Regions from separate parts of the Arthrobacter sp. yr096 genome, predicted to be linked through region 1. Evidence: riboswitches for the same ligand, from Rfam matches in the RefSeq annotation. Region 1 holds a riboswitch; each other region holds the start of a gene.
What was found. A riboswitch is a leader RNA that binds a small molecule or an ion and turns the genes downstream of it on or off. The one in region 1 is predicted to bind S-adenosylmethionine.
Positions count from the first base shown of each region.

Region 1 (2,193 bases):
GCCATTCTGGGTGGCCTCGTGTGGAAGCGCGGCACGGGCATTGCCGCCGCGTGGTCCATGGCCGTGGGTTCAGTCCTGACGCTCACCCTGCTGATCCTCTTCGCCGTGGGAGCCATCCCCAGCGCGGACGGCGTCTACGCCAACGAGCCGATCTACTTCGGCCTGGCAGCCTCGTTCATCGCGTACGTGGTGATTTCGCTGCTCACTCCGCCTACGGACCCTGCCGTTCGTGAGGCTTGGGACAAGCGGGTTGCCGGTGCTGTTTCAGACGAATTGCCGCCTGAAGTCCACCCGGTCAGCAGCCACAAGTAACCAGCTACCAACAGAACGTTCGACGGCGGCGCTCCCCTTTTCGGGGCAGCGCCGCCGTTGTTGTGTCCCCCGGGAAGTGCACGTTTGCGGGGCCCACTCTGCGCCCCTCAGCCAAGGCAAGGGGCGTAAAACGGGCCCCACAACAAACACCCCCCGTTTGCGAGGCCCACTCTGCGCCCCAAAACCCCACCCAAACACGCACACCAGACCCCACAACACACACCCCCCGTTTGCGGGGCCCACTGTGCGCCCCAAAACCCCACCCAAACACGCACACCAGACCCCACAACACACACCCCCACATGCGGGGCCCACACAGCGCGCCTCAACCAAGGGAAAGGGCGTAAATCGGGCCCCACAACAAACACTCCCCGTTTGCGGGGCCCACACTGCGCGCCTCAGCCAAGGGAAAGGGCGTAAAACGGGCCCCACAACAAACACCCCCCCGTTTGCGGGGCCCACACTGCGCGCCTCAGCCAAGGGAAAGGGCGTAAAACGGGCCCCACAACAAACACCCCCCGTTTGCGGGGCCCACACTGCGCCCCTCAGCCAAGGGAAGGGGCGTAAATCGGGCCTCACACCAGGAGCGCCTGAGGTAGGGTTGTCACAGCTTCAAGAGATGTGGTGCCAAGCTCCGACTGGCCACACACCAACCCCATGTTCACGGGTGGTTCGGATGAGGAAGCGGCCCGCCCCGGACCAGAGACAACCGAGCGGGCAAGAGCACTCTCCCCAAGGAGCAGTCCCTTGCCGTACCAAGGCGATACCACCCACGCACCCAGCACCCCGGCCCTCCCCGCCGCCCGAACGGTGAGGGTGATTCCCGCCGTCGACCTCTTCCTGGGCACCGTGACCTTTCCGGGCGGGAACGGCACCAAGCATTTCAGATATCCCGAGCCGCGGCTGATCGCGCAGGCGCTGGCCCAGGCTGTCCGGCCAACGCAATGGTGCGAGGCTTCAGCGACGCTGACGGTGACAGTCGCCGCGGCCGGGAAACGCGAGGGCGTAGCGCGGCACTTCGCCCTCTGCCACGTAGAACCCGCCTAGCTTTCCTCTTCCCCGCGGAATTCCTCGGTGTCATCGAGAGGGACTACGCGTTCGTCGTCCTCGGGAGCATCCACGTCCTCCACCCAGGCTTCATCAACCTCCTGGTCCTCGGCGTAGTCATAGGCTGGGTCCGACTCGATGGTTGCCCTCGGGTGGCTGGCGTGTGATTCGGTGGTGTCCATGATGCAACCTCCGTCTCGTGGGCCGGTCAAAGCCCGGTAACCGGAATGCGGGGAGCTCCCCGCCCCTGTCCTTCCATCTGAGCACCGGCCCAGTCGAGGGTCAAGGGTGGCCGAATTTACGGTGCACCGAACATTCCAGCTAAGGAATACCGGCCAAAAAACCGCGGAAATAAGCGGTAGTGTGGTGCGTGCAATGGGGCCGCAACTACCCCACCCAGCACAGGAGAGAAAGTGCAAAAGCACCAGGAATCCCACAGTTCGTCGAGCCCTGCTCCGGACTCCATCCCCGAAAAAACCACCCCCGAAGAACCCGTCCCCGGAAACGCCGCGCCTGACACCACCGACGTGCTGCCGGCTGCCCCCACGTCTTCAGACATCAGGCGTTGGCGGCAGTATCTGGCCGACGAACGCGCCGAGGCGGCGGTGTACCGCGAACTCGCCCAACGGCGGGACGGCGAAGAACGGCAAATCCTGCTCGCCCTGGCCGAGGCTGAGGGCCGGCACGAGGCACACTGGCTCAAACTCCTTGGCGAGCACGCCGGCATGCCTAAAGCCGCCTCTGCCCGGAGCCAGTTCCTGGGCTTCCTGGCCCGCAACTTCGGCTCCGTCTTTGTGCTTGCGTTGGCACAACGGGCGGAAGGCCGCTCCCCAT
Region 1 is NZ_FNYI01000002.1:534,911-537,103, forward strand. Features, by position in the region: gene BMY91_RS07190 (sodium:solute symporter family protein) at 1-312, shown strand, start outside; SAM riboswitch class IV at 923-1,042, shown strand; gene BMY91_RS07195 (hypothetical protein) at 1,060-1,359, shown strand; gene BMY91_RS07200 (hypothetical protein) at 1,356-1,541, opposite strand; gene BMY91_RS07205 (VIT1/CCC1 transporter family protein) at 1,773-2,193, shown strand, end outside.

Region 2 (2,193 bases), 490 kb from region 1:
TACCCCGGACCCCAGCTACAACGGACTTGTTTACGCGCGCGATCTCGGCAAGGACGGTGCTCTGGGCGCCAACCTCTCCTACATCCTGAAGGCGCGGGTCCAGCTGCTTCGCGACCTTGGCTCAGCCGTCTCGCCGTTCAATGCCTTCCTGATCGCCCAGGGGCTGGAGACCTTGAGCCTGCGCATCGAACGTCACGTCGCCAACGCCACCAAAGTGGCTGAGTGGCTTGAAGCCCATGACGACGTCGAATCGGTAGCCTACGCGGGGCTGCCGTCGAGCCCTTGGTACGACCGTGGCCGGAAGTATGGTCCGCAGGGCACCGGCGCAATCGTTGCCTTCACCATCAAGGGCGGCGTTGAAGCGGGCAAACGCTTTGTGGACGGCCTGGAGTTGCACTCCCACGTGGCCAACATCGGTGACGTCCGTTCCCTGGTGATCCACCCGGCATCTACCACGCACAGCCAGCTGACCGTGGAGCAGCAGGTTGCTGCCGGCGTCAATCCCGGCTTGGTTCGCCTGTCTGTAGGCATCGAGCATGTGGATGACATCATCGCTGACCTGGAGGCTGGATTCAGGGCCGCAAAGGGCGCCTGAGCAGCGTCCGGCCCCTGGCCAAGGCGCCTTCAGCTGGAACGCCGCCCGGCCCGTCGATTATTCGCCGGGCGGCGCTCCCGGGTGCTCGTTCATGAACCAACCAGCCTTAAACCGTCACACTGCTGTCACATTCTTCGCCAGAACAGCGGTGTCCTTCCTAGACTCTACGTATTAGGTCATGAGTGCCAGCAGACAGCCCCGGCTTGCTGGCCGGCAACCCTCCTTACGCGGTGGGGTGCCCCGGGTGAGGACCTGGCCTGTCGCACGCAAGGCGGCGGGCAAGCGCGAGGTTAGGTATCAAAGGAATGACCATTACTGCTGCAGCCCTTTCCACAGCCGAACAAGAAGACGGCACGGTCAAGTACGCCGGCATAGGGCCGCTGGAACTTGAGGCCGGGGGCTTTCTTCCGGATGTCGTGCTGGCCTACGAAACCTGGGGTCGCCTGAACGCGGATGCGTCCAACGCCGTGCTCATCCAACATGCACTGACGGGCAGCACCCACGTAGCCCGTGGTGCCACGGACGAGGAAGGATGGTGGGAGCAGCTTGTAGGACCGGGCGCCACCATCGACACAGACCGCTTCTTTGTGGTCTCCATCAACATCGTGGGCGGCTGCTATGGAAGCACCGGCCCCTCTTCAGAAGCGCCGGACGGCAAGCCCTGGGGCTCGCGTTTCCCCCTGATCACCCTCCGCGACAGCACGGAGGCCGAAGCGCGGCTTGCCGATGCCTTGGGGATCGAGGCCTGGCATGCGGTCCTGGGCGGCTCCATGGGTGGGGCGAGGGCTCTTGAGTGGGCAGTGACCCTGCCGGAACGGGTCAAACGTTGCGCCGTCATCTCCGTGGGCGCCTACAGCACGGCGGAGCAGATTGCCTTCGCGCAGGCCCAGACCCTCGCCATTCGGCAGGACCCACATTTCAAGAATGGGGACTACTACGGCGGAACGGCGCCCGAGCAAGGATTGGCCTTGGCCCGGCGCATCGCCCACATCACTTATCGCTCAGCACTGGAGCTGGACTTCCGCTTTGGCCGGGAGGCCCAGCACCAGGAGACGCCTCTTGCTGCTGCCGTCTTGGGGGAGCGGGGCCGGTATCAGGTGGAGAGCTACCTCGACCACCAGGGCAGCAAACTGGTCCGGCGCTTTGACGCGAACAGCTACATCGCCATCACCGAGGCACTGATGTCCCACGACGTCACACGCGGGCGGGGCTCGTTGCAAGAGGCGTTGTCCGGGACTACGGCAGAGTTTTTCGTCGCAGCCGTGGACACGGACAGGCTCTATTTCCCGGCACAGTCACAGGAATTGGCCGCGGCACTGCCGGGCGATGTTCCCGTTCACGTCATCGAAGCGCCGATTGGCCACGATGGATTCCTGACAGAAATCGGGCAGCTGTCAACGCAGCTTCGCCAGGCATTCTTCGCCTGAGCATCCGGACATTCCTGGCCTGAGCATCCGGGCAGATCGGGCGCTCAGCCGTTCATGATGTCGGCGCGCTGCTTCATGTAATCCTCCATGGCGATTTCGCCATTGCTGAATTTCGCGTCCAAGTCGGCCAGCTTCCGCGCCCGGTAACCCTGGGGCTCCGTGCCGCCCGCA
Region 2 is NZ_FNYI01000002.1:49,216-51,408, reverse strand. Features, by position in the region: gene BMY91_RS05165 (bifunctional o-acetylhomoserine/o-acetylserine sulfhydrylase) at 1-595, shown strand, start outside; SAM riboswitch class IV at 770-886, shown strand; gene BMY91_RS05160 (homoserine O-acetyltransferase MetX) at 901-2,022, shown strand; gene BMY91_RS05155 (hypothetical protein) at 2,067-2,193, opposite strand, start outside.
Region 2: it holds a riboswitch for S-adenosylmethionine, as region 1 does, so the genes downstream of both, BMY91_RS05160 (homoserine O-acetyltransferase MetX) here and BMY91_RS07195 (hypothetical protein) in region 1, are expected to answer to the same signal.

Region 3 (2,193 bases), on a different contig from region 1:
TCGTCCTCGCCGGTGAAAGCGCGTTCGGCAGCAGCAGCGGATTCGTAGACGAAGCCGGAATTCAGGAAGACGGGCTCAGCTGTCTCTTGGAAATTGGTGCGGTCAAGGCCACCACGGACGGCCTGGGTGTCAGGGCTCCAGCCGGCGGCGTCAGGATTGAAAGTCACTTACTCGGTCCCCAGGTTCGTCGGCAGGCCACGGTTTTTCCAGCCATTCACGGTGCGCTCACCGTAGCGGTCCGGTTCGCCTTCGAAGCCCTCCAGGACGTTGTAGGCGGTAAAGCCGGCCTGCGTTGCCGCGATAGCGGCCGAGACGGAGCGCTGGCCTGAGCGGCAGATGAACACGAGCTCCACCTTGTCGTCCTGCGGGGCCTGCTGCTGCAGGTCCTCGATGAACCGGGAGTTCGGGATGCCGCCGGCGAGGTTCCACTGGATGAACAGGGGATCGTTCTCGGTGGCTTTGGTGTCCGGAATGCCGATGTGGGCCCACTCGCCCTCGGTGCGGACGTCCACCAGAATGGCGCCTTCTTCAAGCTTTGCCCACGCATCCTGCGGGGTCAGGTCACCTGCGTAGCTCATGCGTGGCCCTCGAATGCTTCTTCGTCGTCGTTCTCCAGCTGGTCAACGGCGTTGGCCACAGCGGCATCTGCGTTGGCGATCGCGGCGGGCAGCACGATGGCCTGGGCCACGATCACGTCAGTGCCGTTGAACGTGGCGGCCGGGCTGCCGTGGAGCACGTAGCCTTCGGCGAGGGCGTTGTGGATCCGCTCGCAGAAATCACGGGTGTCCGGGCCTGTAATCAGGCGGTAGGAGAGTTTTTCTTCAGTGGGTTCAGGCATTGCTGGTGCTCCTCAGTCACGCTTGCAGTTCGAGTTGTCGATACGCCGAGTAGTCACCTGAGGCACCCCGCCGGAGAGAGGGTTGCCGACCAGCAAGTCAGGGCTTTGCGCTGGTTCTCATTACTCAAGAAAAACGTAACATCCACGACCGTTGAGCTGCATGTGGCGGGGGTATCGCCGTCGTCATGTTGCGTAATCGGCGGTTCTTGGAGTAGCCCTCCAAATAAGACGCCCCGGGAGCATAATTGACGCAGTACGACCCCCTGTAACTTCGCATGAAATCAGGTCGCGGTGAACGGACAGAGCAGTTCTACACTCAAGCCCATGCTTCATTTTGGATGGTTTGTGGGCCACGGATTCGGAGTCCAGGGTTGGGGAACTCCGGGTTACAGCCTGGGCTATGACTGGAAGAAACCTGCCCTGTACCAGGAGGCCGTGCGCGCGTTTGAGCAATCCGGCCTGGACCTGTTCATCATCGAGGATTCGCTGACCGTTCCGGACACGTATGGCGGCACGGCTGAGGTTTCGCTGGCGCATGCGTCCTTCGCTCCGAAGCATGATCCGTTGGCTTTGGTCCCGTACCTCCTTTCCGCCACGGAGCACCTCGGGATTGTGCCCACGGTCAGTGCATCGTTCTATCCGCCGTTCACGGCCGCCCGCCTCCTGGCTACCCTGCAGCACTTCTCGGAGGGGCAGTTGGGATGGAATGTGGTGACGTCCGGCAGCGATTTGGCCGCGCAGAACTACGGGTTGGACCAGCAGATCGAACACGACCTGCGGTATGAGAAAGCGGAGGAATTCGTCGACGTCGTCAGGCGGCTGTGGCGGAGCTGGGAGCCTGGCGCGGTGCTTGAGGACGCGGACGCCGGGGTGTTCGCGGACCACAACAAAGTGCATCCGATCGATCACCAGGGCCACTTCTTCAAGGTTCGGGGCCCACTGAACACGGCACCGCTGCCGGAGGAACCGGTCCTGGTCCAGGCCGGTGCCTCGCCCCGGGGGAAGGCGTTCGCTGGCGGACATGCGGATGTGGCGATTGCCTTGGCCCGCGGCGTTGACGGTATGAAGTCCTACCGGGATTCGATCCGTGCCGAGGCTGCCAAGGCCGGCAGGAACCCCGACGACGTCAAGGTGCTTTTTGTGCTCAAGCCCACCGTGGTTGGGTCTGCGGCAGAGGCCGAGGAATTGCGGGCACAACGCAGGGAGCTTACCCAACGCGACATCGACAGCCAGCTCAACTCCATCTCCTACCTTTCCGTGATCGACTTCAAGCAGTTCGACCTCGATGCCCCACTTCCCGAGCTGAGCACCAACAGCAACCAGGGCACCCTGGAGCACTTCGCCAAGGCCGCGCC
Region 3 is NZ_FNYI01000005.1:103,293-105,485, forward strand. Features, by position in the region: gene BMY91_RS13775 (O-succinylhomoserine sulfhydrylase) at 1-167, opposite strand, end outside; gene BMY91_RS13780 (rhodanese-like domain-containing protein) at 168-578, opposite strand; gene BMY91_RS13785 (DUF1737 domain-containing protein) at 575-838, opposite strand; SAM riboswitch class IV at 852-963, opposite strand; gene BMY91_RS13790 (NtaA/DmoA family FMN-dependent monooxygenase) at 1,130-2,193, shown strand, end outside.
Region 3: it holds a riboswitch for S-adenosylmethionine, as region 1 does, so the genes downstream of both, BMY91_RS13785 (DUF1737 domain-containing protein) here and BMY91_RS07195 (hypothetical protein) in region 1, are expected to answer to the same signal.

Region 4 (2,193 bases), on a different contig from region 1:
GACGCCATCGATTGCTTCGAGGCCTTCCACCAGGTAGGAACGGATGGCCGATTCATGGGCGTGCCAGGCGTCCTGGTCCAGCCCGGAGATCACTTGGGTGGCCCTGGCAAGAGTTGCAGCCCCCAGGACGTTGGGGGAGCCACCCTCATGCCGTGCCGGTCCGGTGGCCCAGCTGACGGAATCGAGGCGCGCTTCGCGAACAGCGCCACCACCTGCCAGATGGGGGGTGCCGGCGTCGAGCCAATCCGGCCGGCCCACGACGACGCCCGCGCCGAAGGGTGCGTAAAGCTTGTGGCCAGAGAAGACAACGTAATCGACGTCGGCCTCTGCAATGTTGATCCGGCGATGGGGTGCAAGCTGGGCAGCATCCACCACGATCCGGGCACCGTACTCGTGGGCCAAAGAGGCGAGCTGGGCGATGGGAAGGATTTCGCCGGTGACGTTGGAAGCTCCAGTCACGGCTAGGAGGCTTACGCCACCCTGGGCCAACTCGGCGCGGAGTTTATCCACCGTGGCCGCCAATGTTGGTGCAGCGATGACGCTCCGGTGCGGCACGCCTTGCCAGGGGAGCAGGTTGGCGTGGTGTTCGATGTCCAGGTACAGGACCTCGCCGGAATACTGGCCATCATGCTGTGGCAGGCACCCTGCCAGCAGGTTCAAGGAGTCTGTGGTGTTGCGCGTAAAGATGACGGAATCGTCAGCCCTGCCGCCCACGAAGTCACGGACGATGTTCCGTGAGTTCTCGTAGACAGAGGTGCTGATCTGGGAAGCGTAGCCTGCCCCGCGGTGAACGCTGGCGTAGTAGGGCAGCACTTCATTCAGATAGGCCGAGACGATGGTCAGGGCTGGGGCGGATGCTCCGTAGTCGAGATTCGCGTAACGAACGTGGCCGCCTTGGATCAGCGGAGCCTGCAACTCTGCACCGGTTACGGCTGCGAGGGGCCGTACGGCTGCGGACGCCTGGGCTGCGGATTCTTCGGGGAAGGACGGAATGATGTTTGAGTCGAACGTGACAGTGCTCATGGGACCTCACTCAAGAGGGACCCCCATAGGGGATCCGCGCTTGCCGCATCCGTTCCGGACCGGCCGGGTCGTCACCCGGGGCACCCCACCGCGAATGGAGGGTTGCCGGCCAGCAAACCGGGGTTTAGCGCTGGCACTCGTGACCTGTAAAAAAGGTTAGGGCACTCCACGTGGCCCATCCAAAGCCGGAACCGTTTATTAAGCTCATTGTTACGCCGGTTGCAAAAATTGCGATTGCCCGAATTAAGAACGGCGGACGACCCCAAAAGGGGTCATCCGCCGTCGAAAATTCCGTAGGTCGCCCCGCGGGATCTACCTGTGCTTCATCTTAGAGGAGGTCGTCCAGCCCGGGGTTGAGTCGTTTGAGGACCTCCGAGTGGAGAATCGAGTTGGTTGCCAAAGCGTTTCCGCCGAACGGGCCGTCTTCACCTTCCAGGGAGGTAAACCGGCCGCCGGCTTCGGTGACGATGGGGACGAGTGCGGCCATGTCGTACAGATTCAGTTCGGGCTCGCAGGCGATGTCCACCGCACCCTCCGCCACCAGGCAGTAAGACCAGAAATCACCGTAGGCACGCGTTCGCCAAACGTCCTCCGTGAGTCCCATGAACTCGTCAAGGTTGCCACGTTGCTTCCAGCCGGACAGGCTTGAATACGACATCGAAGCGTCGGCCAGTCGGGAAACATTGGACACTTTGAGCCTGGTAGCGGAGGCAAGGGAGCGGCCCATGTAGGCGCCCATATCCTTCGCAGCCCACCAGCGCTTGCCCAGAGCCGGGGCGCTCACCACGCCTACTACTGGTTCGCCCTCGTCCACGAGGGCGATGAGGGTTGCCCATACCGGAACGCCGCGGACGAAATTCTTGGTCCCATCGATGGGGTCGATGATCCAGCGGCGCGAGCCGTGACCGCTGCTGCCAAACTCTTCGCCGAGGACGGCGTCACGCGGGCGGGAGCGCGACAGCTGACCGCGAATGGCTTCTTCGGCGGCCTTGTCAGCATCCGTGACAGGGGTGAGGTCCGGCTTGGTTTCGATCTGCAGGTCCAGCGCCTTGAAGCGATCCATGGTCTGGGCGTCAACGGAATCAGCGAGGACGTGGGCAAGGCGCAGGTCATCGTTGTAGGTGGAAACGGGATGGGTCATGCCACCAAACTATCCTGAATCATTCGCTG
Region 4 is NZ_FNYI01000001.1:816,610-818,802, forward strand. Features, by position in the region: gene BMY91_RS03825 (aminotransferase class V-fold PLP-dependent enzyme) at 1-1,023, opposite strand, end outside; SAM riboswitch class IV at 1,055-1,168, opposite strand; gene hisN (histidinol-phosphatase) at 1,352-2,164, opposite strand.
Region 4: it holds a riboswitch for S-adenosylmethionine, as region 1 does, so the genes downstream of both, BMY91_RS03825 (aminotransferase class V-fold PLP-dependent enzyme) here and BMY91_RS07195 (hypothetical protein) in region 1, are expected to answer to the same signal.